3 regions of the Geobacillus sp. YF-1 genome follow, and region 3 is predicted to be linked to each of the others. Evidence: predicted binding sites of a transcription regulator. Region 3 holds the regulator's gene; each other region holds the start of a gene.
What was found. The regulator CtsR, encoded in region 3, represses protease genes until heat stress. The targets are predictions, from matches to a motif close to ATGGTCAATAAAGGTCAAACA.

Region 1 (9,777 bases), 710 kb from region 3:
GGGCTGCTGGCCACATTCGGCGGCCAGACTGGGCTCAACTTAGCGTTTCAGCTGCATGAAGCCGGCGTGCTGGAAACATACGGGGTGAGACTGCTCGGAACACCGATTGAAGCCATTCAGCGCGGAGAAGACCGCGAAGCGTTCCGCGCGCTGATGCAGGAGCTTGGCGAACCGGTGCCGGAGAGCGAAATTGTCACAAGCGTCGAAGAAGCGGTCGCGTTTGCCGAAAAAATCGGTTTTCCGATCATTATTCGTCCCGCCTATACGCTCGGTGGGACGGGCGGCGGCATTGCCGACAACATGGAGCAGTTCATTGCGCTCGTGGAAAAAGGCTTGACCGAAAGCCCGATTCGCCAATGTTTAATCGAGCGGAGCGTCGCCGGATTTAAAGAGATTGAATATGAAGTGATGCGCGACCAATCGAATACGTGCATCACGGTTTGCAATATGGAAAACGTTGATCCCGTCGGCATCCATACCGGCGATTCGATCGTCGTCGCGCCGTCGCAGACGCTGACGGATGAGGAATACCAAATGCTTCGTTCTTCAGCGGTGAAAATCATTTCGGCCTTAGGGATCATCGGCGGCTGCAACATTCAATTCGCCCTTGATCCGAACAGCAAGCAATACTACTTAATCGAAGTCAACCCGCGCGTCAGCCGTTCGTCAGCGCTCGCCTCGAAAGCGACCGGCTATCCGATCGCCCGCATCGCCGCCAAGCTGGCTGTCGGCTATACGCTGGCCGAGCTCGTCAATCCGGTGACGAAAACGACGTATGCCAGCTTCGAGCCAGCCTTGGATTATGTCGTCGTCAAGTTTCCGCGCTTGCCGTTTGACAAATTTCCGCACGCCGACCGCAAGCTCGGCACGCAGATGAAGGCGACCGGAGAAGTGATGGCGATCGACCGCAACATGGAGCGAGCGTTCCAAAAAGCGGTACAGTCGCTTGAAGGCAAAAACAACGGGCTGTTTTGGCCGGAACTTGCGGCGAAAACGAATGATGAGCTGAAACAACTGCTTGTTGACAAAGACGACCGCCGCTTTTTCGCTATCTTGGAACTGCTCCGCCGCGGGGTGACGGTCGAAGACATTCACACATGGACGAAAATCGACCGCTTTTTCCTTTGTTCGTTCGAACGGCTTGTCGCCCTTGAGAAGCAAGCCGCGGCAACGACGTTCGACACAATCGATGAAGCGACCTTCCGCTTTTTGAAAGAAAAAGGATGCAGCGACGCCTTTTTGGCCGAAACGTGGGGCGTGACCGAGCTTGACGTGCGCCGCAAGCGGAAAGAGCTTGGCATCGTGCCGTCGTACAAAATGGTTGACACGTGTGCGGCCGAGTTCCATTCGGAAACGGATTACTACTACTCAACGTATTTTGGCGAAGACGAGCGGAAGAAAGCGAGCGGCAAGGAGAAAGTGCTGATCATCGGCGCCGGACCGATTCGCATCGGCCAAGGGATTGAGTTTGATTACAGCTCTGTTCACAGCGTGTTCGCGTTGCAACAAGAAGGGTATGAGACGGTGATGATCAACAACAATCCGGAAACGGTGTCGACCGATTTTGCCGTCGCTGACCGCCTGTACTTTGAGCCATTGACCTTAGAGAGCGTCCTCGATGTCATGGAAGCCGAACAAATCAAGCATATCATTGTTCAATTCGGCGGCCAGACGGCGATCAATTTGGCCAAAGGACTCGAGGAAGCCGGTGTGCCGCTGCTTGGCGTCACCTACGAGATCATTGACCAGCTGGAAGATCGCGACCGTTTTTACCAGTTGCTTGAGGAGCTTGACATTCCGCACGTTCCCGGCTTGATGGCGAACAACGCTGAAGAGCTCGCCGCCAAAGCGGCCGAGATCGGCTATCCGGTGCTGCTCCGCCCGTCGTATGTGATCGGCGGCCGCGGCATGTTCATCGTCCGGAACGAGATCCAGCTTGCCGCGTTGATCGAACAAGGTGAGTTGACGTATCCGATTTTGATCGATGCGTATTTGGACGGGAAAGAGGCGGAGGCAGACATCGTGACAGACGGAACGGACCTGTTGCTGCCGACGATCATCGAACATGTCGAAAAAGCCGGCGTCCACTCCGGCGACAGCTACGCTTGGCTGCCGGCGCAGACGCTCACAGACGAAGAAAAAGCGAAAATCATCGACTATGCGGGCCGGATTGCCAATAAACTCGGCTTCAAAGGAATCATGAACATTCAATATGTCATTGCCGATGGCCATGTGTATGTGCTTGAAGTCAATCCGCGCGCGAGCCGGACGGTGCCGATCGTCAGCAAAACGACCGGCGTGCCGCTGGCACAAATTGCGACAAAATTATTGCTTGGGAAATCGCTTGTCGACATGGTCGATGAAAACATGCGTAAATTGGCGGTCATGCCGTACGTTGTGTTGAAATACCCGGTATTTTCCACGTACAAACTGCCGGGCGTTGACCCGACCGTTGGGCCGGAAATGAAATCGACCGGCGAAGGCATCAGCATCGCCGCGACGAAGGAAGAAGCGGCGTACAAGGCGTTTTACGCCTACTTGCAAAAGAAAGCGAACGCCAATGAAATGTACGTCATCGGCGGCATCGATGAAGCGCTGGCGGCGGAAATCGAAGCGAAACAGCTGGTGATGGTGTCCGAGCTCCCGTTTGCTGAGTGGGTGAAACGCGATGCGGCGCTGGCGGTGATCGACTTGGGCAAAGAGGAAGGCGAGGCGCCGAAACGAATGGCTGCGTTGTCCCGACAATTGCTCGTCTTCACAGAGCCCGAGACGTTGAAGCTCTTCTTGCAGGCGCTCGCTGTCGATCAGCTCGATGTGCAGCCGATCCAAAGCTGGCTGGAAAAGAAAAAACAGGCAGAACAGGCGGTGATTTTATGAATGCAGTCATGTCACTGAAAGGAAGAGATGTGTTAACGCTTCTTGATTTTTCCACAGATGAAATTTTCGATTTGTTGGCGCTCGCCGCCGACTTAAAGGCGAAACAAAAAGCAGGGATTCCGTATACGCCGCTTGTCGGCAAAACGATGGCGATGATTTTTGAAAAGCCGTCAACGCGCACGCGCGTGTCGTTTGAAGTCGGCATGATCCAGCTCGGCGGCCAAGCGCTCTACTTGAACGGCAACGACCTGCAGCTCGGCCGCGGCGAAACGATCGCCGATACGGCGCGAGTCTTATCGCAATACGTCGATGTCATGATGATCCGGACGTTTGCCCACGAAAAGGTCGAAGAATTGGCGGAATACGCGTCGGTTCCGGTCATCAACGGCTTGACCGATGACGACCATCCGTGCCAAGCGCTGGCGGATTTGCTGACGATTTATGAAGTGAAGAAAACGTTCCAAGGCGTCAAGCTCGCCTATGTCGGCGACGGCAACAACGTCGCCAACGCGCTCCTAGCAGCCGCGGCGAAAGTGGGCATGGATGTGGCCATCGCCTGTCCGCCCGGCTATGAACCAAAAGCCGCCTATGTGGAGGCGGCGCGCCAAATAGGGGAAAAAACGGGCGCCGCCGTCACGGTGACCCACGACCCGCTTGAGGCGGTGGCGGGGGCTGATGCGATTTATACCGATGTCTGGACGAGCATGGGCCAAGAGAGCGAAAGCGCCGAGCGGCTTCGCGTGTTTCAGCCGTACCAAGTGAATGAAGAGCTCGTCAAAGCGGCCAAACCCGATTACCTCTTTTTGCACTGCCTGCCGGCCCACCGCGGCGAGGAAGTGACCGCCGGCGTTATAGACGGACCGAACTCGTTCGTCTTTGAGCAGGCCGGCAACCGGCTTCATGCTCAAAAAGCGATTTTAGTGTCGATCCTATAGAAAAAGGAATTCCCGCTTCGGGAGTTCCTTTTTCGCTCTTCCTAAGGAAAAAGGATTTCCGGAGGGGAACCCTTTTTCCTTGTCAAAGGCTTGGCGTTCCGTGTGCGGCGGCCCCATCATTTCCCTTCTTATGAACAGCGGCGAAACCGGGAATGCTAACAAATGCAATCGAAGCAAGGGGGATGAAACCAATGGGTCAACCGCGCCATTTTAAGCCGGGAGACAAAGCGCCGAACAACGGCATTTACATTGAGATTGGCGAAACGGGAGACAATGTAAAACATCCAAAAAAGCTGAAACTGAAAGCCGGTGACACGTTTCCGGAAACGTCGAACCATAACCGGCATTGGACGTATTTGCGCAAGCCGTAAGGCCGATGAAACGAAAAGCCATTCCCAGCGCGGGGTGGCTTTTCGTTTGCTTACCGGGCGGTGGATCCGCTATAATCATTTATAGTCAAAAAAGGTCAAATGGAGGGAACGGCATGGATGCAAGCCGTTTGACGGAAAAACTGCAAGAGGCGTTCGTGGCGGCGCAATCGCTCGCCAAGGAACGGCATCATCAACAGCTCGATGTCGAGCACTTGCTGTTGGCGCTCTTTGACCAAGAAGGCGGCTTGGTGTCGCGGTTGTTGGCGCTTTCGGGCGCTGACAAAGAAAAGGCCGCTGACTGGCTGCGCCACCAGCTTCGGCAAAAACCGGAAGTGCATGGGGCGGCAGAAGGACAGCTGTACATCGCGCCGGCGTTGGCGCGGCTGCTTGAGGAAGCCGAAGCGGAAGCAAAACGGATGCAAGACGAGTACATATCGGTTGAACATGTGCTGCTCGCGTTGCCTCGCGGCGCCGAGCCGGTCGCCCGGCAGCTGGCGCCGTTTGGGGTGACGCGTGAAGCGCTGTTGGCCGCACTGACAAAAGTAAGGGGGAATCAACGCGTGACAAGTCCGAATCCAGAGGCGACGTACGAGGCATTGACCAAATACGGACGCGATTTAGTAGCGGAAGCCAGAGCAGGGAAAATCGACCCGGTCATCGGCCGCGACAGTGAAATTCGCCGTGTCATCCGCATTTTGTCGCGCAAAACGAAAAACAATCCGGTGTTGATCGGCGAGCCGGGCGTCGGGAAAACGGCCATTGTGGAAGGGCTCGCCCAGCGCATCGTGCGCAAAGATGTCCCGGAAGGCTTGAAAGACAAAACGATTTTCGCGCTTGATATGAGCGCGCTCGTTGCTGGAGCGAAGTTTCGCGGTGAATTTGAAGAGCGGCTGAAAGCGGTGCTCAATGAAATCAAAAAAAGCGACGGCCGCATCATTTTGTTCATTGACGAGCTGCATACGATCGTCGGCGCCGGCCGGGCCGAGGGGGCGATGGACGCCGGCAATATGTTAAAGCCGATGCTCGCCCGCGGCGAGCTGCGCTGCATCGGAGCGACGACGCTTGATGAGTACCGGCAATACATCGAAAAAGACCCGGCGCTCGAGCGCCGCTTCCAACAAGTATTGGTCCAAGAGCCAAGCGTCGAAGACACGATTTCGATTTTGCGCGGGTTGAAAGAGCGGTACGAAGTGCACCATGGCGTGAAAATTCACGATCGCGCGCTCGTTGCGGCTGCGGTGTTGTCCGACCGTTACATCTCTGACCGCTTTTTGCCTGACAAAGCGATTGATTTGGTCGATGAAGCGTGCGCGACGATCCGCACGGAAATGGATTCGATGCCGTCCGAACTCGATGAAGTGATGCGCCGCGTCATGCAGCTCGAGATTGAAGAGGCGGCCTTAAGCAAAGAAACGGATGAAGCGAGCCGCGCACGGCTTGCGGCATTGCAAAAAGAACTCGCTGATTTGCGCGAAAAAGCGAACGCCATGAAAGCGCAATGGCAGCAGGAAAAAGAAGCGCTTGACCGCGTCCGCCGCCTGCGCGAGGCGCTCGAGCGGGCCAAACGCGAACTGGAAGAGGCGGAAAACGACTATGATTTAAACAAGGCGGCCGAGCTTCGCCATGGCCGCATTCCGCAGCTGGAAAAGCAACTCAAACAGCTTGAGCAAGAAATCAGTGAGCAAAGTGAAGGGAAATTGCTGCGTGAGGAAGTGACGGAAGAAGAGATTGCCGAAATCGTGTCGCGTTGGACGGGCATTCCGCTCACTCGCCTTGTTGAAGGGGAGCGGGAAAAGCTGCTTCGCCTTCATGAATGGCTGCACAGGCGGGTCATCGGTCAAGAGGAGGCGGTCGGGCTCGTCGCCGATGCCATCTTGCGGGCGCGCGCCGGCTTGAAAGATCCACACCGTCCGATCGGTTCGTTTTTGTTTCTTGGACCGACCGGCGTCGGCAAAACGGAACTGGCCAAAGCGCTCGCCGAAGCGCTGTTTGACAGTGAGGAGCAACTGATTCGTCTGGACATGTCCGAGTATATGGAAAAACACGCTGTCTCCCGCTTGATCGGAGCGCCGCCCGGCTATGTCGGCTATGAGGAAGGCGGCCAGCTGACCGAGGCGGTGCGGCGCAAGCCATATTCCGTTCTGTTGTTTGATGAAATCGAAAAAGCGCATCCGGACGTGTTCAACATCCTGCTGCAGTTGCTCGATGACGGGCGGCTCACCGATTCGCACGGGCGGACGGTCGATTTTAAAAACACGGTCGTCATCATGACATCGAACATCGGCTCGCCGCTGTTGTTGGAAAACAAAGAGGGCGGCATCGATGAGGGCACGCGCAACGAAGTGCTTGGCCAATTGCGCGCCCATTTCCGCCCCGAGTTTTTAAACCGCATCGACGATATCGTCTTGTTCAAGCCGTTGTCGATGAACGAAGTAAAAGGCATCGTCGACAAATTCGCCCGCGAATTGTCGGGCCGTTTGGCCGATCGGCATATCGAGCTCGCGCTGACCGAAGCGGCGAAGCAATACATCGCCGAAGCGGGCTTCGACCCGGTATACGGCGCCCGACCGCTCAAACGGTTTATGCAAAAACAAATCGAAACGCCTCTCGCCAAAGCGTTGATCGCTGGGCAGGTGAAAGAACATAGCGCCGTGACGGTCGATGTCGAAGACGGCACGATCATCATCCGGCCGTCTTCGTGAGCGCGGCTGCGGCTCTGCAAGTAAAAGAGGAACATGTGCCTGCCGGAGAAAAAGAAGCCCCAACGGTGGTGGGGGCTTCTTTTCTTCGTCGGGCGGTGGGCGTATAATGGGGAGCGAAAGGAGGGCTTCCGGGTGGCACGGGAACGGAAGATTTCGCTGACAGAACTGTTTGCCCAAACGAAACAACTTCTTCTCGAACACGGATACGAAGGATTTACGTTCGGCCTGCTCGCTGATCGGCTCGGAGTCGCGCGCAGCGCCATTTACAAATATTTCGAGAACAAAGAGGAATTGATCACCGCCTATATGGTCGACGAAATGGAACAAGTGTTTGAAAAGCTCACCCGCATTCACGATTTTCCAGCGTTTGAAGAGCAATTTCGCTTTTTGCTCGATTTGATTTTATACCACGATGACCTACATGAGATGATTGCCATCGGAAAGAAAATTCCCGAGACTCACCCGAAAGTGAAGGAAAACAAACGCCGTCTCGCGCAATTTCACGAGCGGATGTATGACGAAGTGCAGCCGGTGATTCAGCGAGGAAAACGGGAAGGGAAAATGAAACCGCATCTTCCTGATCGGGTGGTTCTAGGGTATATTTTCCAGTCCGCAGCGGTCCCTCATTTTCCCGGTATTTCGTTGGCGGAATGGGCGGAAAGCATTCGCGAAATCATTATGCACGGTGTGTTGAACGGAAATTGACAACAGTGTCACTTTCCCCTTATCATGAAATTGTGCTGAAAGTGACGAATGTGTCACTTTGCGCAAACTAGGAAAAACGGGGGAATGGATATGAGCAGATGGCTGCGCGCTGTCACGGATTGGGTGGCGACAACAAAAGGCATGTGGTGGACGTTGGCGTTGTGGCTGGCGGCGATCGGGGCATTAGCCGCATTGGCGCCCAACGTGAAGCAATACGAAGCATCCAGCATCGAAACGGTGCCGAAAGAGGCGCAGTCGATGGTGGCGCAGGCGAAAGTCGATCGGTATTTTCAGGCCGATGACGGCATTCCTGCTATTTTCGTGTTTCGCTCAGAAAAGGAACCGGTCTCCAAAGACGCGCTGCAGCGTTTGCTGATGCAAATTCAACAGCAGCATCAAGAGGCGATTGAAAAGCTTGTTCCGGTCGCTTCTCTTCCGCCGCAAGCGGCTGCTAGCTTTTTCGCCAAAGACGGGAAAACCGTTGTCGTTCCTGTGACGTATAAAGGATCGTTGGAATCGAAAGAGATCGAGGCGTTGAACAAAGACATTCGGCAACTGGTCAACAACAAGAGCGCTATGAAACTGTATATTACCGGACCGGCCGGCATTGCGGCCGATACGCTCGCCTTGTTTTCGCGCGCGGATGTCGTCCTCCTCTTGTCAACGGTCGGATTGATTTTAGTGCTGCTGATCGTCATTTACCGCTCGCCGCTCTTGGCGCTGATTCCGCTTGTCGTCGCCGGGATGGTGTACGGGGTGGTCGGGCAGCTGCTCGGGCTGTTAGGGCGAGGGGGGCTCGTCATCTCGAAACAAACGGTGTCGATCATGTCCATTTTACTGTTCGCAGCAATTACCGATTACTCATTGTTTATTTTTTCCCGCTACCGCGAGGAGCTGAAACGGCATGAGAACAAGTGGGAAGCGATGAGGCAGGCGATGCGCGAAACCGGGCTGCCCGTGTTGTTTTCCGGCGGCACCGTGTTGGCGGCGATGCTCGTGTTGTTTTTCGCGAAATTGGGCGATTACCGCAATTTCGCCCCCACGTTCGCCCTGGCGATGGCCGTCATTATGATCGCGTCGGTGACGTTGATTTCAGCCTTGTTCACGTTGTTTGGGCGCAAAGCGTTTTGGCCGAACATCCCGCGCGTCGGTGAGAACAAAGCGAGGGGAAGACGGACGTTTTGGGAAACAGTCGCTCGCTTTGTCGCCGCCAAGCCGCGTCTGACTGTAGCGGTCATTGGAGCGCTGTTAGTGGTGCTCGCTAGCCATTCGCCTTTTTTGCGTTATGAGTATGATTTGATCAAATCGTTCCCGCAAGATATGCCGTCACGCCAAGGATATGAGTTGCTCGAGAAGCATTTTGCCAAAGGGGAGTTGGCGCCGACAACGGTGTTGTATGAAGGAAAAGAGGCGCTGTCCCCGCAACAGCTTGCCCGGCTGCAGGACGAACTCGGAAAGCAGCCGCTTGTCAGTGAGGTGCGCCCGGCCGGCACGGCGGATGACGGGCGGGTCGTCTCGTTTACGCTGACGTTTCGGGAAAACCCGTACGAGGCGAAAACGCTCGATGCGCTAGAACGGATCATCGAGCGGAAAGAAACGATTCTCAACGAAAGCGGGCTTGACGGACGTCTCTATTTCGCCGGAGAGACGGCGGCGAAGGTGGATGAGCGGGCGCTGAACCATCGCGATACCGTTGTCATCGTTTCGCTGGAGACGGTTCTCATTTTCCTTTTGCTGTTCGCGCTGACAAAATCGGTTAAGCGGTCGCTGTATATGATCGGCACGATTCTTGTCTCATTCGCGTCCGCGCTTGGTCTTGGCATTTGGCTCACCGACGGCCTGTTTGACATCAACGCTGTCAGCGACCGCGTGCCCATTTATGCGTTTGTCTTTTTGGTGGCGCTTGGCATTGACTATAACATCATACTCGTGTCGCGCTTTCAAGAAGAGTGGCGAACCCATTCCGTCAAGGGGGCGGTTGAGCGAGCGGTCGCCCACACTGGCGGTGTCATTTCGTCGGCCGGCCTCATTTTGGCGGCGACGTTTGCCGTGCTGATGACGCAGCCGGTTCAGCTATTGTTCGTGTTTGGCTTTCTTGTGGCCATCGGCATTTTGCTGGATACGTTTTTGATTCGCGGCATGTTGCTGCCGGGGCTGATCGTTTGGTTGGAAAAGGAGCGCACGGAA
Region 2 (9,777 bases), 530 kb from region 3:
GGGGGACGTGCGCAATGTGTTGGCGGCGCTGTCTGACGTCGAACCGCTCATTGTCGAGCTGTTTCAGCATCGTTTCCAAAACGGCAACGGCTTATCCGGCCATTCGCTCGGCAATTTAATCTTGGCGGCGCTCACTTCGATCACCGGCGACTTTATGAAGGCGATTCGCGAGATGAGCAAAGTGCTCAATGTGCGCGGCCAAGTGTTGCCGGCGGCCAACAAAAGCGTCGTGCTGCACGCCGAGATGGAAGATGGATCCATCGTCTCCGGGGAGTCAAAAATTCCGGATGCGGGAAAAAAAATCAAGAGGGTGTTTTTGACCCCACAAGATATTGAACCGCTGCCGGAAACCGTTGAGGCGATTCGGAGCGCCGATTTGATTGTCATCGGCCCGGGGAGCTTGTACACGAGCATTTTGCCGAATTTGCTCGTGCCGAAAATCGGGCAGGAAGTGTGCAAAGCCAAGGCGAAAAAAGTATATATATGCAACATTATGACCCAGGCCGGCGAGACGCCGCACTATACGGTGAGCGACCATGTGGAGGCGCTTCACGCTCATCTTGGCGGCCCGTTTTTGGACGCGGTGATCGTCAATAACGGGGCGATTCCCGAAGCGATCCGCCGCCGCTACGAAGCGGAGCGGGCTGAGCCGGTGCGCGACGACAGCAGCGGGCTTTCATTGCAAGTCATCCGCGAGGACATCGTTGCGTATGAAGATGGAGTGATCCGCCATAATACGGCGAAAGTCGCCGCCCTTCTTCTCGGGCTTCTTCCCCGCCATTAGGCCGCGGGGGAAGAAGTTCACCGCCTGTCAGGCGCTGCTTCCAATGGACGCGCCGAAGATGGCACCTCCAACCGGCCGATGCGGGGAACGAATGGAGGTGGAGTACCGTGTCTTTCGCATCCGAAACGAAAAAGGAACTGACCCATTTAGAATTGAAGCCTTGCTGCTTGCGGGCGGAGCTGTCGGCTTTGCTGCGCATGAACGGTTCTTTGTCGTTTTCCGGCGGGCGGATGACCGTTGACGTTCAGACCGAAAACGCGGCGATCGCCCGGCGTATTTATACGTTGCTGAAAAAAGGGTATGAGGCCGCCGTTGAATTGTTGGTGCGCAAAAAAATGCGGCTGAAAAAAAACAACGTGTATATCGTCCGCATCACTGATGGTGCAGCCTCTTTGCTTCGCGAGCTCCACATCATCGACAGCGGCTTTTCGCTCATCCGTGATATTTCCCCAGAGCTCGTCAAGAAGAAATGCTGCAAACGTTCCTATTTGCGCGGAGCGTTTTTGGCCGGCGGTTCAGTGAACAATCCCGAGACGTCGTCGTATCATTTGGAGATTTTTTCCTTATACGAAGAGCATAATCACTCTCTATGTGAATTAATGAACAGATACTTCTTCTTAAACGCCAAAACGTTGGAACGAAAAAAGGGGTTTATTACGTATTTAAAAGAGGCGGAGAAAATCGCCGAGTTTCTCAACATCATCGGCGCCCATCAGGCGCTGCTCCGCTTTGAAGACATCCGCATCGTCCGCGACATGCGCAACTCGGTCAACCGGCTTGTCAACTGCGAAACGGCCAACTTAAACAAAACGATCGGCGCTGCGCTCCGGCAAGTTGAAAACATCCGGTACATCGATGAGACGATCGGGCTCGATTCACTGCCGGAAAAGCTGCGGGAAATCGCCAAACTGCGCATCGAACATCAAGACGTGACCTTGAAGGAGCTTGGCGAGATGGTGACGGGCGGAAAAATCAGCAAATCCGGCATCAACCACCGGCTGCGCAAAATCGATGAAATCGCGGAGCGGCTGCGGGCGGGGAAGCCGATCGATTTCCATAAATCGCTGTGAAGGGGAGATGGAGAATGGTCGAGAAACAAGTCGAAGTGAAATTAAAAACCGGGCTGCAGGCGCGCCCGGCAGCGCTGTTCGTCCAAGAAGCGAACCGTTTTTCCGCCGACGTGTTTTTAGAGAAGGACGGAAAACGGGTCAACGCGAAAAGCATCATGGGGCTGATGAGCCTAGCGGTCGGCCATGGCGCGGTCATTACGCTCATTGCCGACGGCCCGGATGAGCAAGAGGCGGTCGAAAAATTGGCGGCTTATGTGCAAAAAGAGAAGTAAAAGAGGCGCCGCGCTCCGGCTCGTTGGCCGGCCTCGCCCGATCAAGGGAAGCGCTGACAAGACGAAAGGGTGTCCCAACACATTGCGGGACACCCTTTTGATGCGAAACCGGCATTATTTTTCATCAGCGCGCGTCAACACGCGATCGATAATGCCGTATTCCTGCGCTTTTTGCGCCGTCATGAAGTTGTCGCGGTCGGTATCGCGCTCGATTACTTCGAGCGGTTGGCCGGTGTTTTCCGATAAAATGCGGTTCAATTTGTCGCGCAGGAACAAAATGCGCTTCGCCGCGATCTCGATTTCCGTCGCCTGCCCTTGAGCGCCGCCGAGCGGCTGATGAATCATGACTTCGCTGTTCGGCAGAGCGAATCGTTTCCCTTTTGCGCCAGCGGCCAGCAAAAACGCCCCCATAGAAGCGGCCATGCCGATGCAAATCGTCGACACATCCGGCTTGATGAACTGCATCGTGTCGTAAATGGCTAAGCCGGCTGTGATCGAGCCGCCCGGGCTATTGATGTACAAGGAAATGTCTTTGTCCGGGTCTTCCGCGGCCAAAAACAACAGCTGCGAGACGATCGAGTTGGCCACTTGATCGTCGATCGGGCTGCCGAGGAAAATAATGCGGTCTTTCAACAGCCGCGAGTAAATGTCATACGCCCGCTCCCCGCGGTTGGTTTGCTCAATAACGGTAGGGATTAAATACATGCCAAACGCCTCCTTTTCCTAGTCAACCAATCGATATGTACGTTTTCATCATACATGAATGGTCAATGAAGGTCAAACAAAACGCCTTCTCCTTCACCATACATATTCGCGAACAGCGGTCGTCATCCCTCTTTTCATCATAACCGCTTTTTTCTTTTTTTAATCGCCGCATATGCCATGCGCGATGGCGCGCCTTCGTGCCAGAGGATTGAGCCGCGCAACAAACGAAGGGCTAGCGCACGTTTCCAATGATTCCTTTTTTTTATTTCATTTTTTCCTCTTGCATTTTTTACGAATCATGCTATAATGGAACATGCAACGGAACGGAAAAACAAATTCGACAACGTGCCCTCGTAGTGTAGTGGATAGCACGAGAGATTCCGGTTCTCTTAGCGTGGGTTCGAATCCTGCCGAGGGCGTTCCAACGATCCGACAAGTTCGGATTGAGATTCCCAAATCCCTTGATGCGACCGCGTTTGCGGTCGTTTTTCATTTTTTGGGAATCCCGAAAAAAACGATAGAATCCGAAGGCAAGTACAACTTTTGATGAGAGCCTTTTTTCAACGTGTGTACTGCGCGGAAGGACCGTCAAAAAATTCTCCTACCTCCTTTCCTTCCCGTCGTGTACAATAAAAGAAAAGGGGGCGTGACGATGAGGGCGGAGTTAAGGCAGGAGCAGCGGCTGCAGTTGGCGCTGACGAAGGAACTTGTGCAGGCGATTGAACTGCTTCAGTATTCCGCGACGGATTTGGAAGCGTTTTTATATGAGCGGTCGCTGGAAAACCCGTTTTTGGAAATTCGCCGCAGCCGGGGGCGGCAGCGGGGCCATCGGGCGGAACGGGACCAAAAACAGTGGCTGGAGAACATCGGGGCCCGACAGGAGACACTCGTCGGCCATTTGCTTTCACAGTTGCCTTCGCTCAAGCTGGCCGATCGGGATGAGCGCATCGTTCGTTGTCTCATCGCTTCGCTTGATGAGGACGGCTATTTGCGTGTCCCGCTCGTTGAGCTGGCGGCGCAATTTTCTGCGTCAGAACAAGAGATGGAGCGGGGGCTGCGCCTCGTTCAGTCGCTCGACCCGCCGGGAGTCGGGGCCCGTGATTTGGCCGAGTGCCTTCGTTTGCAGCTCGAACGCCTTCCGGAGCGCGACGAGCTGGCGGAAACGATCGTCCGCTGCCATTTTGTCCCCTTTGCCGAAAAGTCGTGGAAAACGTTGGCCAAGCAGCTTGGCGTCGGTCTCGGCGAACTGCAGCGCGTCTTTGAGCTTATCCGCTCGCTCGAGCCGCGGCCGGGCATTCACTATTCGAGCGACAAACCGCCTTTGGTGGTGCCGGATGTGATCGTCGCTAGGGGGGCGGATGGAGACTGGGTGGTCGCCTACAATGACGACATCCATCCGGAGCTCGGGTGGAACCGGGAGTACGAGCAGCGCATTGCCGCCTCCGGCGACCGGCAGGCCGAACAGTTTATCAAAGAAAAATATCGGCAGTTTGCGTGGCTCGCGAAAAGTCTGGAACAGCGCAAGCAGACGCTGCTTCAGCTAATGGCGGTCATCGTGGAACGGCAGCGCCCGTGCTTCGAATTCGGGCTGTCTGCGCTCAAACCGATGACAATGCGCGAGGTGGCTGAGGAACTGGGGGTGCATGAATCGACGGTGAGCCGCGCGGTGCGCCATAAATATGCGCAAACGCCGTTCGGCACGGTCGAGCTGCGCCGCTTTTTTTCGAGCGCCGCTACCGCCGAGGCGACAGATGAGGCCGCTTCGTCGACCCAAGTGAAAGCGATCATCCAAGAGCTGATCGCCGCCGAAGACCCGCAAGCACCGCTTTCCGACCAGCAGCTCGCCGATTTGCTTCACGAACGGCACGGCATCGCCATCTCGCGGCGAACGGTGGCGAAGTACCGCGAGCAGCTGCGCATTCCGTCCTCGACGAAGCGGAAACAATACACGAACTTGTAAATCATGCATAAGATGGAAGAAGGGAAGAGGCTCATGCACATTCGTTTGTATACGAAAACCAACTGCCCGCTTTGTGAAAAAGCCAAAGCGGTGTTGATGGAGCTGCAGGCGGACATGGCCTTTACGATCGAAGAAATCGATATTTATCAAGATGATGCGCTGCTCGAAAAATACCAGCTGATGATTCCCGTCGTGGAACTCAGTGGCGAGACAATCGCCTATGGAATGATTGAAAAAGAAACGGTGAGAAAGCGGTTGCGGGCGGCGCAAAACAGTTGAACGCCCCGCCGCCTCCTGTTATAATGGACATGGCGCGGGAGGAATTTTTTATGAAGTGGTGGGACATAATATGTCACACCGGGACAGATAACGTCCCTGTGTCAAACCGAGGAGAAAGAGCCGATGCGATCGTTATTAGAGGCGCAAAAAAAATTATTGCCTGATTTGCTTGAAATTATGCAAAAACGGTACGAGATTCTGCATTCGATTTCCCTTATGGCGCCGATCGGGCGGCGGGCGCTGGCCGCGAGCCTCGGGATGAGCGAGCGGGTGCTCCGGTCGGAAACGGAGTTTTTAAAAGGACAAAACTTGCTTTCGGCCGATGTGTCGGGGATGCGGTTGACGGAGGAAGGCCGCGAGCTCCTGCAAACGCTCAATGATTTTATGCGGGAGGCGCTCGGGCTCAAAGAGCTGGAGATGGCGCTGCAGCAGCGGCTGAATATTGCCCGTGTCGTCGTGGTGGCGGGGGATAGCGACCGTTCTCCTTGGGTAAAAAAAGAAATGGGAAGAGCGTGCGTCGCCTGCATGAAAGAACAGCTCCGGTCCGGAGATATTGTCGCCGTGGCTGGCGGGACAACGATGGCCGCGGTCGCGGAGATGATGACGCCGGATGCGAAGCTGCATGACGTGCTGTTCGTGCCGGCGCGCGGCGGGCTTGGCGAAGACGTGGAGAATCAAGCCAACACCATTTGCGCCAAAATGGCGGAAAAAGCCACTGGCCGTTACCGCCTTCTTCATGTCCCTGACCAGCTGAGCGATGAAGCGTACGCCTCGCTCATCGAAGAGCCGGCAGTGAAAGAAGTGTTGGAGCTCATCCAATCGTGCCGCATGGTCGTCCACGGCATCGGTGAAGCGTTGACGATGGCCAAGCGGCGGAACACACCGCCTGCCGAGATGGAAACCATTATCGATCGCCATGCGGTCGCCGAAGCGTTTGGTTATTATTTCAACGAACGCGGCGACGTCGTGCATAAAGTGAAAACGGTCGGCATTCAACTGGAACATCTCCCGCATGTCGAGCATGTCATTGCCGTCGCCGGAGGGGCGTCGAAAGCCAAAGCCATTCGCGCCTACATGAAACAAGCCCCGCGTTCGCTCCTAGTGACGGACGAAGGAGCCGCAAAAGCGTTAGTAGGGGAGACTTCTCCCTTGCCGATATTTTAAATCTCAAGGAGGAGAACGACATGGCAGTAAAAGTTGGGATTAACGGATTTGGCCGCATCGGGCGCAACGTGTTCCGCGCGGCATTGAAAAACCCGAACATCGAAGTGGTGGCGGTCAACGATTTAACGGACGCCAATACGTTGGCGCATTTGTTAAAATATGACTCCGTCCATGGTCAGCTTGACGCGGAAGTGTCGGTGAACGGCAACAACTTGGTCGTCAACGGCAAAGAAATCATCGTCAAAGCGGAACGCGATCCAGCGCAATTGGCCTGGGGCGAAATCGGTGTTGAAATCGTCGTCGAATCGACCGGCCGCTTCACGAAACGCGAAGATGCCGCGAAACATTTGGAAGCGGGCGCGAAAAAAGTGATCATTTCCGCTCCGGCAAAAAACGAAGACATCACGATCGTCATGGGCGTCAACCAAGACAAATACGATCCGCAAACCCATCATGTCATCTCGAACGCTTCGTGCACGACGAACTGCTTGGCGCCGTTTGCGAAAGTGCTGCACGAAAAATTCGGCATCGTCCGCGGCATGATGACGACCGTTCACTCGTATACGAACGACCAACAAATTTTGGACTTGCCGCATAAAGATTTGCGCCGGGCCCGCGCGGCGGCAGAATCGATCATCCCGACGACGACGGGTGCCGCCAAGGCTGTTGCCCTTGTTTTGCCGGAATTGAAAGGCAAATTGAACGGCATGGCGATGCGCGTGCCAACGCCGAACGTATCGGTCGTTGACTTGGTCGCTGAGCTGGAAAAAGAAGTGACGGTCGAAGAAGTGAACGCGGCATTGAAAGCGGCAGCCGAGGGCGAGCTGAAAGGCATTTTAGCTTACAGCGAAGAGCCGCTTGTTTCGCGCGACTACAACGGCAACCCGGCGTCATCGACGATCGATGCGCTGTCGACGATGGTCATTGAAGGCAAAATGGTCAAAGTCGTTTCGTGGTACGACAACGAAACGGGCTATTCGCATCGCGTCGTAGATCTGGCCGCCTACATTGCCTCCAAAGGGCTGTAAGACCGGCTCGGCATTGAGTTTTTCATTCATTCAAGTCTATAATAGGAAAATGGAGGGGAGCGGGGAAATGATCCCCACTCCTTTTCCTTTGTCGAAACTGCAGCCAAAAGGGGGCACGAACGATGAACAAGAAGACGATTCGCGATGTTGAGGTGAGAGGAAAACGCGTCTTTTGCCGCGTCGATTTTAACGTGCCGATGGAAGAGGGCGCGATCACCGATGATACGCGCATTCGCGCCGCACTCCCGACGATCCGCTATTTGATCGAAAACGGAGCGAAAGTCATTTTGGCGAGCCACCTCGGCCGCCCGAAAGGAAAAGTTGTCGAGGAGCTTCGTCTCGATGCAGTCGCTAAACGGCTTGGCGAATTGCTTGGGCGCCCGGTCGCGAAAACGGATCACGTCGTCGGCGATGAGGTGAACGCGGCGGTTGCCCGCTTGCAAGAAGGCGATGTACTCTTGCTTGAGAACGTCCGCTTTGAACCGGGCGAAGAGAAAAACGATCCCGAGCTGGCCAAAGCGTTTGCGGAGCTGGCGGATCTGTATGTCAACGATGCGTTCGGCGCCGCCCACCGCGCTCACGCGTCAACGGAAGGGATCGCCCATCACTTGCCGGCGGTCGCTGGCTTTTTGATGGAAAAAGAACTCGAAGTGCTCGGCAAGGCGCTCTCGAATCCGGATCGCCCGTTTACGGCGATTATCGGCGGCGCGAAAGTGAAAGACAAAATCGGCGTCATCGACAACTTGCTCGATAAAGTCGACAACTTGATCATCGGCGGCGGGCTGGCGTATACGTTCGTCAAAGCGCTCGGCCATGACGTCGGCAAGTCGCTGCTTGAAGAAGATAAAATCGAACTGGCGAAATCGTTTATGGAAAAAGCAAAAGAAAAAGGCGTCCGTTTTTACATGCCGGTTGACGTTGTCGTCGCGGATCGGTTCGCCAACGACGCCAATACGAAAGTCGTGCCGATTGACGCGATCCCAAGCGATTGGGAGGCGCTTGACATCGGGCCAAAAACGCGCGAATTGTACCGCGATGTCATTCGCCAGTCCAAGCTTGTCGTCTGGAACGGCCCGATGGGCGTCTTTGAAATGGAGACGTTCGCCCAAGGGACAAAAGCGGTTGCCCAAGCATTGGCGGAAGCGACCGACACGTATTCGGTCATCGGCGGCGGGGACTCAGCGGCGGCGGTGGAAAAATTCGGTTTGGCGGACAAAATGGATCATATTTCCACGGGTGGCGGCGCCTCGCTTGAGTTTATGGAAGGCAAGCAGCTGCCCGGGGTCGTGGCGTTAAACGACAAATGACCGATCGCGCCCAATGGGGCGAATGGCGGCGAACGCCGCTTAGCGAAAGGAAAGGTGAACGATGAGAAAACCGATCATTGCAGGCAACTGGAAAATGCATAAAACGTTGGCGGAAGCCGTTCAGTTTGTCGAGGAAGTGAAAGGGCTCGTACCGCCGAGAGCGGAAGTCGATTCTGTCATTTGTGCGCCGTTTTTGTTTTTAGAGCGGTTAGTGCAAAATACAAACGGCACCGATTTGCAAATCGGGGCGCAAAACATGCATTTTGCCGACCAAGGGGCGTACACCGGCGAAGTGAGCCCGGTCATGCTCAAAGACCTGGGCGTTACGTATGTCATCCTCGGCCATTCCGAGCGCCGGCAAATGTTTGCCGAGACGGATGAGACGGTGAACAAAAAAGTGTTGGCGGCCTTCACCCGTGGGCTTATACCGATTATTTGCTGCGGGGAGACGCTCGAAGAACGGGAAGCCGGGCAGACGAACGCCGTCGTCGCTTCACAAGTGGAAAAAGCGCTCGCGGGATTGACGCCGGACCAAGTGAAGCAAGCGGTCATCGCCTATGAGCCGATTTGGGCGATCGGCACCGGCAAATCGTCAACCGCCGAAGACGCGAATGAAGTTTGCGGCCATATTCGTTCGGTCGTCTCGCGCTTGTTTGGCCCGGAAGCGGCAGAAGCGATCCGCATCCAATACGGCGGCAGCGTCAAGCCGGACAACATCCGCGATTTTCTGGCGCAAGAGCATATTGACGGCGCGTTAGTCGGCGGCGCGAGCCTCGAGCCGGCTTCGTTCCTGCAGCTCGTGGAGGCGGGGCGCCATGAGTAAAAAACCGGTTGCCCTCATCATTTTGGACGGGTTTGCGCTGCGCGAGGAAACGTACGGCAATGCGGTCGCCCAAGCGAAAAAGCCGAACTTTGACCGCTATTGGAACGAGTATCCGCACGCGACATTGAAAGCGTGCGGCGAGGCGGTCGGGCTGCCGGAAGGGCAAATGGGCAACTCGGAAGTCGGACACTTGAACATCGGCGCCGGCCGCATTGTCTACCAAAGCTTGACGCGCGTGAATATCGCCATTCGCGAAGGCGAGTTTGACCGCAATGAAACGTTTTTGGCGGCGATGAACCATGTAAAGCAGCATGGGACGAGCTTGCATTTGTTCGGCTTGCTTTCCGACGGCGGGGTGCATAGCCATATTCATCATTTGTACGCC
Region 3 (9,777 bases):
CGCCTTCACATTCACTTGCGAACGCTCAGCTTCGAGCAGCCGGGCGATGATCGCCCTCATCTCCTCAATATACGGGGCCATCTTTGGTTTTTGGGCAATAATCGTACAGTCCATGTTCGCCAACACATAGCCTTCTTGCCGAACGAGCCCCCATACGCGAGCAAGCAGTTCGGCTGAATCAGCATCTTTATAACGCGGATCGGTGTCAGGGAAGTGCCGCCCGATGTCGCCAGCGCCAATCGCGCCGAGGCACGCATCGGCCACCGCGTGCAACAGCACATCGGCATCAGAATGACCGAGCAACCCTTTCTCATATGGGATATGAACACCACCGATGATAAGCGGGCGCCCTTCCACGAGCTGATGAACGTCAAACCCTTGTCCAATGCGAAACATATCTTTTCCCCCATTCTACTCGACAAGGCGGCTTGCTAAAATCGCTTCGGCAAACAGCAGATCGTCCGGTGTTGTCAACTTAATGTTCTGATAGTCTCCCTCCAAAAGCCTCACCGGCTTGCCGAGCCGTTCGATGAGGCTGGCATCATCCGTGCCTAGGTAACCATCCCGTTTCGCCGCCTCGTGCGCCTCCATGATCAAAGACAGACGAAAAGCTTGTGGCGTTTGCACCGCCCACAAGCTGGAACGATCGATCGTTTCTTCAACAAACAAGCCGTTCGCTTTTTTAATCGTGTCTTTCACCCGCACGGCTGGAATGGCCGCCCCGTCTTGAACCGCGGCATCGGCCAGCTCATGCAACTGCCGGACGCGAATAAACGGGCGAGCGCCGTCATGGATGAGGACGATCCCCTCTCCCTTGAGCGCCTGCAGCCCGTTATACACGCTATGCTGCCGCTCCTGTCCGCCGTTGGCCAGCGCTGTGACTTTGCGGATGCGATAACGTTCAAGCAGTTGCGCCAACCGCTGTCGTTCAGCCGGGTTGACGACGAGCACAATGCCGGCGCACCGCTCATCGCCGTCAAACACTTTCAATGTCCGAACGATGAGCGGTTCGCCGCCAAGTTCAAGAAATTGCTTGTTCATGCCGGCGTTCATCCGCTTTCCTTGTCCGGCCGCCAACACGATCGCTTCATACTTCATTGGACGTTTCCCCTATTCTTCTAAAGCGCTTTTTGCAACAGTTTTAGCTTGGCAAAAATCATTCTCCCCGCAGATGTTTGTAACACGCTAGTCACCAAAACGTCAACCCGTTTGCCGATATATTCTTTGCCATCTTCCACAACGATCATTGTCCCATCGTCCAAATAGGCGACACCTTGGTTATGCTCTTTGCCGTCTTTGATGACGTGCACGTTCAGCTCTTCCCCCGGCAGCACGACCGGTTTGACCGCGTTCGCCAAGTCGTTGATGTTTAAGACGCGCACGTTTTGCAGCTCACATACTTTGTTTAAATTGAAATCGTTCGTCACAACGACCCCTTGCAGCTGCTTAGCCAATTTGACAAGCTTGCTGTCGACTTCTTGGACATCATTAAAATCCGCTTCATGAATTTCTACTTTCATGGCCATTTCTTTTTGAATGCGGTTCAAAATGTCCAAGCCGCGGCGGCCGCGGTTCCGCTTCAGCACGTCGGACGAATCGGCGATATGCTGCAATTCTTCGAGGACAAATCGCGGGATGACAAGCGGTCCTTCCAAAAAGCCGGTTTGACAAATGTCCGCAATCCGCCCATCGATGATGACGCTCGTGTCCAAAATTTTGACGGCGCCGCCTTTTGACGGTTCGTTCTCAACCTCTGCGCTTTTTTTCTTTGTCATGCGGTTGGAAAGCGAAAATAAATTCATTAGCTCATTCCGTTTCTTCCAACCAACGCGAAACCCTAAATAGCCGAGCAAAATGGTCAAAAAAACCGGCAGCACTGTATTGAGCACTTCAATGCGAAACGACTGCAACGGCATGACAATGAAAAACGCGATAATGAGACCAAAAATCAACCCAAGGCTGCCAAACAGCACATCGACGGCTGGCGCTTTCACCAATGTTTCCTCAACCCATCGGATCATATCGACGACATAATCCACAAGCCAAAACGTCAGCAAAAAGAACAGAACGGCCCCCAAGAGCGCCAACAAATATGAATGATGAAGAAGCGGCAGGCCGCTTACATTCAACAACTGAAACAAATCGGGCAGAAACATGGCGCCTAACGTTCCGCCTACGGCAAGAAAAAACAATTGTACAATCCGTTTCACCATCGGCCCATTTTCACCTCCTATTTAACATTATAAACAGTTTCCCATGTTTGAAACCAATTGGAAGACCATTTTTCACTATTTTTGAACATTCGACATCAACTTGTAACAATAGAAATGCCGATGATGCCGCGGCAGTTTGCGCCCATGATTTTCTTACGTTGATGGAAGCAAAAAGGGTTCACGTTTCGCCCGCTTTATAACATCGTATGCTCGAGCGCCTCAGCGACATGTGATACGCCGATTACTTGGATGCCGTCGGGGGGCTGCCAGCCCGTGATATTGTTTTTTGGCACAATGACGCGCGAAAACCCTAGTTTGGCCGCCTCTTGCACCCGTTGTTCAATGCGCGAGACACGGCGCACCTCGCCGGTCAAGCCAACCTCGCCGATGATCACATCGGCCGGATGGGTCGGCCGGTCGCGAAAACTTGAGGCGATGCTAACGGCGACCGCCAAGTCAATGGCCGGTTCGTCAAGCTTTACCCCGCCCGCTACCTTCAAGTAGGCGTCTTGGTTTTGCAACAGCAGCCCGACCCGCTTTTCAAGCACCGCCATCAGCAGCGAAACGCGGTTGTGATCGAGGCCGGTCGCCATTCGCCTTGGGTTGCCAAAACTCGTCGGCGAAACGAGCGCCTGAATTTCAACGAGCACCGGGCGCGTCCCTTCCATGGCCGCGACGACCGTTGAGCCCGCCGCTCCACGCGACCGCTCTTCCAAAAACACTTCCGACGGGTTTTCCACCTCTCGCAGCCCGATGTCGCGCATTTCAAAAATGCCGATTTCATTCGTCGAACCGAAGCGGTTTTTCACCGCCCGCAAAATACGGTACGTATGATGCCGCTCCCCTTCAAAATAAAGAACCGTATCAACCATATGTTCAAGCAAGCGCGGCCCGGCGATCGCCCCTTCTTTCGTCACATGGCCGACAATGAAAATGGCGATGCCTTTCGTTTTGGCGATTTTCATCAGCTCGGCCGTACATTCGCGCACTTGGGCGACGCTGCCCGGGGCTGACGTAATATCGGTTCGGTACACCGTCTGAATGGAATCGATGATCACACAGGCAGGCTGAATCGTTTCCACCGCTGTTACAATATATTCCATATTCGCTTCGGCTAACACATATAGTTCATTTGATTCGGCGTGGAGGCGCCCGGCGCGCAGCTTCACCTGCTTCACTGATTCCTCCCCGGATATATACAACACCTTGTGGCGGGCCGCGGCGAGCTGGGCCGACGTCTGCAGCAGCAACGTCGATTTGCCAATCCCAGGGTCACCGCCGATCAAGACGAGCGAACCTTTGACGATCCCGCCGCCGAGCACGCGATCGAGTTCCGCGCTGTTCGTTCGGATGCGCGGCTCTTGCGTAGCTGTGACCGCGGTAATCGGAACCGGTTGGGCCGAACTGGACGGTTCAGTGTGAAAAAACGCGCCGCGCCCAGAAACCGCCCGCTCGATTTCCTCCACAAACGAATTCCACGTTTGGCATCCTGGACAGCGGCCGAGCCATTTGGCCGACTCATAGCCGCACTCTTGACAAACAAACTTCGTTTTCTTTTTGACCATTTCTACAAACCCCTTCTATCGCCGGATCGGCAAGATGAGAAAAAAGGTATGGGCAGCAAACTGCCGCATACCCCTTCCCTTACACAACCGCCTGTTTCGCCAGCACGACAAACTCCCCGTCTTTGACATCGACGACGACTGTCTGCCCTTTGGCGATCGTGCCTTTTAGCAACTCTTCCGACAACCGATCTTCGATATGCTTTTGCAAGGCGCGGCGCAATGGGCGAGCGCCGTATTCCGGATCAAACCCTTCAGCGGCAATTTTCTCAATGGCCGCCTCGGTCAACTCCAAGTCAATATCCTGTTCCTTCAGGCGTTTCACAAGCGTATCGGCCATCAGGCGGACAATTTGTTTCAAATGTTCTTTTTCAAGCGAATGGAAGACGATAATTTCGTCGATCCGGTTTAAAAACTCTGGACGGAACGCCTTTTTCAGTTCGTCCATCACCTTGCTTTTCATGTCTTTATACTGCTGATGCTGATCTTGAATGTTAAATCCGACGTATTTGTTCCGCTTCAGCGCGTCGGCGCCAACGTTCGACGTCATAATGATGATCGTGTTGCGGAAGTCGACCGTCCGTCCTTTCGAGTCAGTCAAGCGCCCGTCTTCCAGCACCTGCAGCAAAATATTGAACACATCCGGATGCGCCTTTTCCATCTCATCGAGCAAAATGACGGAGTACGGCTTGCGGCGCACTTTTTCTGTCAGCTGGCCGCCTTCTTCGTAGCCGACATACCCCGGCGGTGAACCGATGAGCCGCGATGTCGAGTGTTTTTCCATATACTCCGACATGTCGATGCGGATCAGGGCGTCTTCATCGCCAAACATCGCTTCTGCTAAGGCGCGAGCCAATTCCGTTTTCCCAACGCCGGTCGGGCCGAGGAAAATAAACGAACCGATCGGGCGTTTCGGATCTTTCAGACCGGCGCGGGCGCGGCGCACCGCTTTCGCCACCGCTTTCACCGCCTCATCTTGGCCGACGACGCGGGCATGCAAAATCTCCTCAAGCTTGAGCAATCGTTCTGTTTCCGTTTCGGCCAGTTTCGATACCGGGATGCCGGTCCAGCTTGACACAACCGCAGCGATATCCTCCACCGTGACTTCCGAGTTTTCTTGCCCTTGTTTTTCCTTCCACGCCCGTTTCGTCTCTTCCAACTCTTCGCGCAGCCGTTGTTCCATATCGCGCAGCGAAGCCGCCTTTTCAAACTCTTGGCTTTGCACGGCAGCATCTTTTTCCTTCCGCACTTCCTCGAGCTTTTGCTCGAGCTCTTTCAGCTTCGGCGGCGCTGTAAACGAACGGAGGCGCACTTTCGAGCAAGCTTCGTCGATCAAGTCAATCGCCTTATCGGGCAGGAAACGGTCGGTAATGTAACGATCGGACAGCTTCACTGCTTGCTCAATCGCTTCATCGGAAATGGAAACACGATGGTGCGCCTCATAGCGGTCGCGCAGCCCTTTTAAAATTTGGATCGATTCTTCAACAGTCGGTTCATCGACATAAATCGGCTGGAAACGACGTTCAAGAGCAGCATCTTTCTCGATGTACTTCCGATATTCATCAAGCGTCGTCGCTCCGATGCATTGCAATTCTCCGCGCGCCAACGCCGGTTTTAAAATATTCGACGCGTCGATCGCTCCTTCCGCCCCGCCGGCGCCGATCAGCGTATGCAGTTCATCGATGAACAGAATGATGTTGCCCGCCTGCCGGATTTCATCCATCACTTTTTTCAAACGGTCTTCGAACTCGCCACGGTATTTCGTTCCGGCGACAACCGTTCCCATATCGAGCGTCATCACCCGTTTGTCGCGCAGCGTTTCCGGCACCTCGTTATTGACGATTTGCTGCGCCAGCCCTTCAGCGATCGCGGTTTTTCCGACTCCCGGCTCCCCAATCAGCACCGGGTTGTTTTTCGTCCGTCTGCTTAATACTTCAATGACGCGCTGAATCTCTTTGCTCCGGCCGATAACCGGATCAAGGCGACCTTCGCGAGCGATCGCCGTCAGGTCGCGAGCGAGGCTGTCAAGCGTTGGCGTGCTCACATGTGAGGCCCCTCCGCCTCCATGGCCTGAGATCGATTCGTTGCTGCCGAGCAGCTGCAGCACTTGTTGGCGCGCTTTGTTCAAGCTGACGCCCAAGTTGTTCAGCACACGGGCCGCTACCCCTTCCCCTTCACGGATGAGCCCAAGCAAAATATGTTCCGTGCCGACATAGGAATGGCCAAGCTTCCGCGCTTCATCCATCGACAGCTCAATGACTTTTTTCGCCCGCGGCGTATAATGAATCGTGTGCGACGCTTCATTGCCACGGCCGATGAGCGATTCGACTTCTTTTTGAATTTTTTCAGGGCCTAGTCCGAGCGCCATGAGCGCTTTGGCTGCAATTCCTTCCCCTTCACGAATCAATCCGAGCAAAATATGTTCGGTCCCGATATTGTTATGGCCAAGGCGAATGGCTTCTTCTTGCGCCAGCGCCAGCACCTTTTGTGCCCGTTCCGTAAATCTGCCAAACATCATCGTTCATCACCCTCCATCTTTCTTCTTTCTTCCATTTTTAGACGTTCTCGAATCAGCGCTGCACGGCGGACGTCGCGTTCTTCCGGGCGGAGCGCCCCACCGGCGTACTGTTGCAAAAATCCTGGCTGCGTCAAAATCATCAGCTCATTTAAAATGTTGCGCGAGATGTTTTGGATATATCCTAAATCAATGCCAAGACGCACATCGGACAAACATTGCGCCGCCTCTTTTGATTCGATGACGCGGCAGTTGGCCAATATGCCGTATGAACGGAACACTTTATCTTCTAATTGTATGCCCAAAGTTTTGACTAATGCCTGGCGCGCCGCTCGTTCTTGGGCGATCAGCTGCTGGACGATCATATGCAAATCAGCGACAATATCTTCCTCCGATTTGCCGAGTGTGATCTGGTTGGAAATTTGGAAAATGTTCCCCAACGCCTCGCTCCCTTCGCCGTATGTCCCGCGAACGACAAGACCGAGTTGATTGATCGCCGGAACAATGCGGTTCATTTGCTGCGTCAAGACAAGCGCCGGAAGATGCATCATTACCGAAGCCCGCAACCCCGTCCCCACATTGGTGGGACAGCTTGTCAAATAGCCAAGCCGTTCATCGAAGGCGTAGTTGACATGCCCTTCAATCCAATCGTCCAATTCGCTCGCTGCTTCCAGCGCCTCAGCAAGCTGCAAACCGGGGAACAGGCATTGGATGCGAATATGATCCTCTTCGTTAATCATGATGCTGATTTTTTCGTTCTCCGAGAGCAGGCAGGCGCCAAACGGCGAATCTTCCGCCAAATGAGGACTGATCAAATGTTTTTCCACCAAAACCCTCTTTTCAATTGGCTGAAGCTCCGACATTTTCAACAGCTCGAAACGCCCCGCCTCCCTATAAGAGCGGTGCGCAAACGCCCGCTCGAACAGCGAGACGATTTGTCTTGCCTCCTCGCTGCTGAACAGCGTCGGAAAACGAAAATCAACGATATTGCGCGCCAGCCGGATGCGGCTGCTTAAGACGATATCCGAATCCGGTCCCTCTTGACTCATCCACGAACTGACCGCAGTATTGAAAAATTTCTCAAACGACATGCCGTTACATATCCCCCTCTCCGCGCTGGCGAAGTTCATTTTCCAACGAGCGGATTTGGTCACGCACCTCTGCCGCCCGCTCAAATTCCTCGCGGGCGATCAATTCCTGAAGCTTTTGTTTCAGAGCGGCAAGCTGCTTGCGCAAATGAAGCACGCCCCCTTTTCGCTTCGGAATTTTCCCTGAATGGGCCGTATTGCCGCTATGAAGCCGTTTCAAGATCGGCGGCAAGTAACGGGCAAATGTTCGATAACAATCCGCACAGCCGAACCGCCCAATTTGTGTAAACTGATGATAGGTCATCTGGCATGTCTGGCACTGCAGCAAATCCGGGTTTGGAAACGCGTTCGCCGTCATCTCCTTCACCGGAGCCTCGAAGTTGAGTAACCCCGCCAACAAGTTGTTGAGTGGAAAATCGTCGTGGCCATATAACATAAACATATGGCCGTGCTCCTTAGCGCATTGTTCGCAAAGATGAAACTCCGTTTTTTCTCCGTTGACGATTTTCGTAAAATGCATCGTAGCCGGCCGTTGCTTGCATTCTTGGCAAACCAAAGACTTCCCCTCCCCCTATTTATATTTCAGCGACGTCAACATCGCCTTCAGCATGCGCGCTCGCAGTTCATCCCGTTCAGGCAGGTCAATGTATAAAACGGAGCGATCCATGACACTTAACATCATTTTTGCCTCGCGCTCCGAAATCACGTTTTCATCAACGAGACGTTTCACCATATTCTCAGCATTCGACTGGCTGATGCGAGAACCAATGAGCTCAAGCAGCTGATCAATGAGCTGCGCCTCACTTTTTGTCTTTACCTTCATAATCCGAATATACCCGCCGCCGCCGCGTTTGCTTTCAACAATATATCCTCTTTCCAAGGTAAACCTTGTGTTGATGACATAATTGATTTGTGACGGAACGCATTGAAACTTACTGGCGATTTCACTTCGCTTAATTTCTACAATATCTTGATCACTCATATTGAGAACTTGCTTTAAATATTGCTCAATAATGTCGGAAATGTTTGGCACTCTACCTCCCACCTTCCTTACAACCGAACTGCTCAGACGATCAAATCCATCCGTTGACTTTGACTATATTTGACCTTACTTTTACTATATAATGTATGGCGAAAAAATGCAAGCGTTACTGAAAAACAGCGGGCATCTATAGAATATCCTCTTTTTCCAATGGCAAAACGTCAAAAAAACAGATAAACAAAAAGCACGCCTTTTCTCCGAAAAGAAAAGGCGTGCTAAAAGATCTACTGCCTAGCAGCGACCTACTCTTGCAGGGGCGCTGGCCCCAACTACCATCGGCGCTGGAGGGCTTAACTTCCGTGTTCGGGATGGGAACGGGTGTTTCCCCTCCGCTATCACCACTAGGCAAGCCATTCCGTTTTTCATGAATCATTATACCAGAAAATTAATTCCTGTCAAGAAGGAACGCATTCCTTCAAAACTAGATAACCGTCGGAAGAAGCCGCGCTTCGTACTGTCTAGCTCCGGCCGCCATCGGCTCGCGACGCTTCGGTCCTGCTATGGCGGTATAGCCTCCTCGCAGGCCCTCCAGCGCGTTTCACCGATCGGCGGGGGTCCTCCGCTTTTCTAGGTTAAGCCCTCGATCGATTAGTATCCGTCAGCTCCACGTGTCGCCACGCTTCCACCTCGGACCTATCGACCTCGTCATCTTCGAGGGATCTTACTCGCCTAACGCGATGGGAAATCTCATCTTGAGGGGGGCTTCACGCTTAGATGCTTTCAGCGCTTATCCCGTCCGCACATAGCTACCCAGCGGTGCCCCTGGCGGGACAACTGGTACACCAGCGGTGCGTCCATCCCGGTCCTCTCGTACTAAGGACAGCTCCTCGCAAATTTCCTACGCCCGCGACGGATAGGGACCGAACTGTCTCACGACGTTCTGAACCCAGCTCGCGTACCGCTTTAATGGGCGAACAGCCCAACCCTTGGGACCGACTACAGCCCCAGGATGCGATGAGCCGACATCGAGGTGCCAAACCTCCCCGTCGATGTGGACTCTTGGGGGAGATCAGCCTGTTATCCCCGGGGTAGCTTTTATCCGTTGAGCGATGGCCCTTCCATGCGGAACCACCGGATCACTAAGCCCGACTTTCGTCCCTGCTCGACCTGTCCGTCTCGCAGTCAAGCTCCCTTGTGCCTTTGCACTCTCCGAATGATTTCCAACCATTCTGAGGGAACCTTTGGGCGCCTCCGTTACCTTTTGGGAGGCGACCGCCCCAGTCAAACTGCCCACCTGACACTGTCTCCCACCCCGCTGAAGGGGTGCGGGTTAGAATTTCAATACCGCCAGGGTGGTATCCCACCGGCGCCTCCACCGAAGCTGGCGCTCCGGCTTCTTAGGCTCCCACCTATCCTG

Region 1: a site for CtsR is predicted at 4,265-4,285, ahead of clpB (ATP-dependent chaperone ClpB). Genes of this name have one in related genera too.
Region 2: a site for CtsR is predicted at 2,890-2,910, ahead of clpP (ATP-dependent Clp endopeptidase proteolytic subunit ClpP). Genes of this name have one in related genera too.

What each region holds. Positions count from the first base shown of each region.
Region 1 is NZ_CP199850.1:806,839-816,615, forward strand. It holds gene ACTVIM_RS04085 (carbamoyl phosphate synthase large subunit) at 1-2,877, shown strand, start outside; gene argF (ornithine carbamoyltransferase) at 2,874-3,812, shown strand; gene ACTVIM_RS04095 (YjzC family protein) at 4,004-4,183, shown strand; gene clpB (ATP-dependent chaperone ClpB) at 4,297-6,885, shown strand; gene ACTVIM_RS04105 (TetR/AcrR family transcriptional regulator) at 7,018-7,590, shown strand; gene ACTVIM_RS04110 (MMPL family transporter) at 7,681-9,777, shown strand, end outside.
Region 2 is NZ_CP199850.1:3,045,886-3,055,662, reverse strand. It holds gene ACTVIM_RS15190 (gluconeogenesis factor YvcK family protein) at 1-784, shown strand, start outside; gene whiA (DNA-binding protein WhiA) at 892-1,854, shown strand; gene ACTVIM_RS15180 (HPr family phosphocarrier protein) at 1,869-2,126, shown strand; gene clpP (ATP-dependent Clp endopeptidase proteolytic subunit ClpP) at 2,241-2,831, opposite strand; tRNA gene ACTVIM_RS15170 (tRNA-Arg) at 3,179-3,250, shown strand; gene rpoN (RNA polymerase factor sigma-54) at 3,484-4,791, shown strand; gene ACTVIM_RS15160 (glutaredoxin family protein) at 4,825-5,070, shown strand; gene ACTVIM_RS15155 (sugar-binding transcriptional regulator) at 5,194-6,234, shown strand; gene gap (type I glyceraldehyde-3-phosphate dehydrogenase) at 6,255-7,262, shown strand; gene ACTVIM_RS15145 (phosphoglycerate kinase) at 7,385-8,569, shown strand; gene tpiA (triose-phosphate isomerase) at 8,631-9,392, shown strand; gene gpmI (2,3-bisphosphoglycerate-independent phosphoglycerate mutase) at 9,385-9,777, shown strand, end outside.
Region 3 is NZ_CP199850.1:92,648-102,424, reverse strand. It holds gene ispF (2-C-methyl-D-erythritol 2,4-cyclodiphosphate synthase) at 1-396, opposite strand, end outside; gene ispD (2-C-methyl-D-erythritol 4-phosphate cytidylyltransferase) at 412-1,098, opposite strand; gene ACTVIM_RS00520 (PIN/TRAM domain-containing protein) at 1,119-2,213, opposite strand; gene radA (DNA repair protein RadA) at 2,408-3,778, opposite strand; gene clpC (ATP-dependent protease ATP-binding subunit ClpC) at 3,858-6,293, opposite strand; gene ACTVIM_RS00505 (protein arginine kinase) at 6,290-7,381, opposite strand; gene ACTVIM_RS00500 (UvrB/UvrC motif-containing protein) at 7,386-7,934, opposite strand; gene ACTVIM_RS00495 (CtsR family transcriptional regulator) at 7,950-8,411, opposite strand; rRNA gene rrf (5S ribosomal RNA) at 8,650-8,766, opposite strand; rRNA gene ACTVIM_RS00485 (23S ribosomal RNA) at 8,989-9,777, opposite strand, start outside.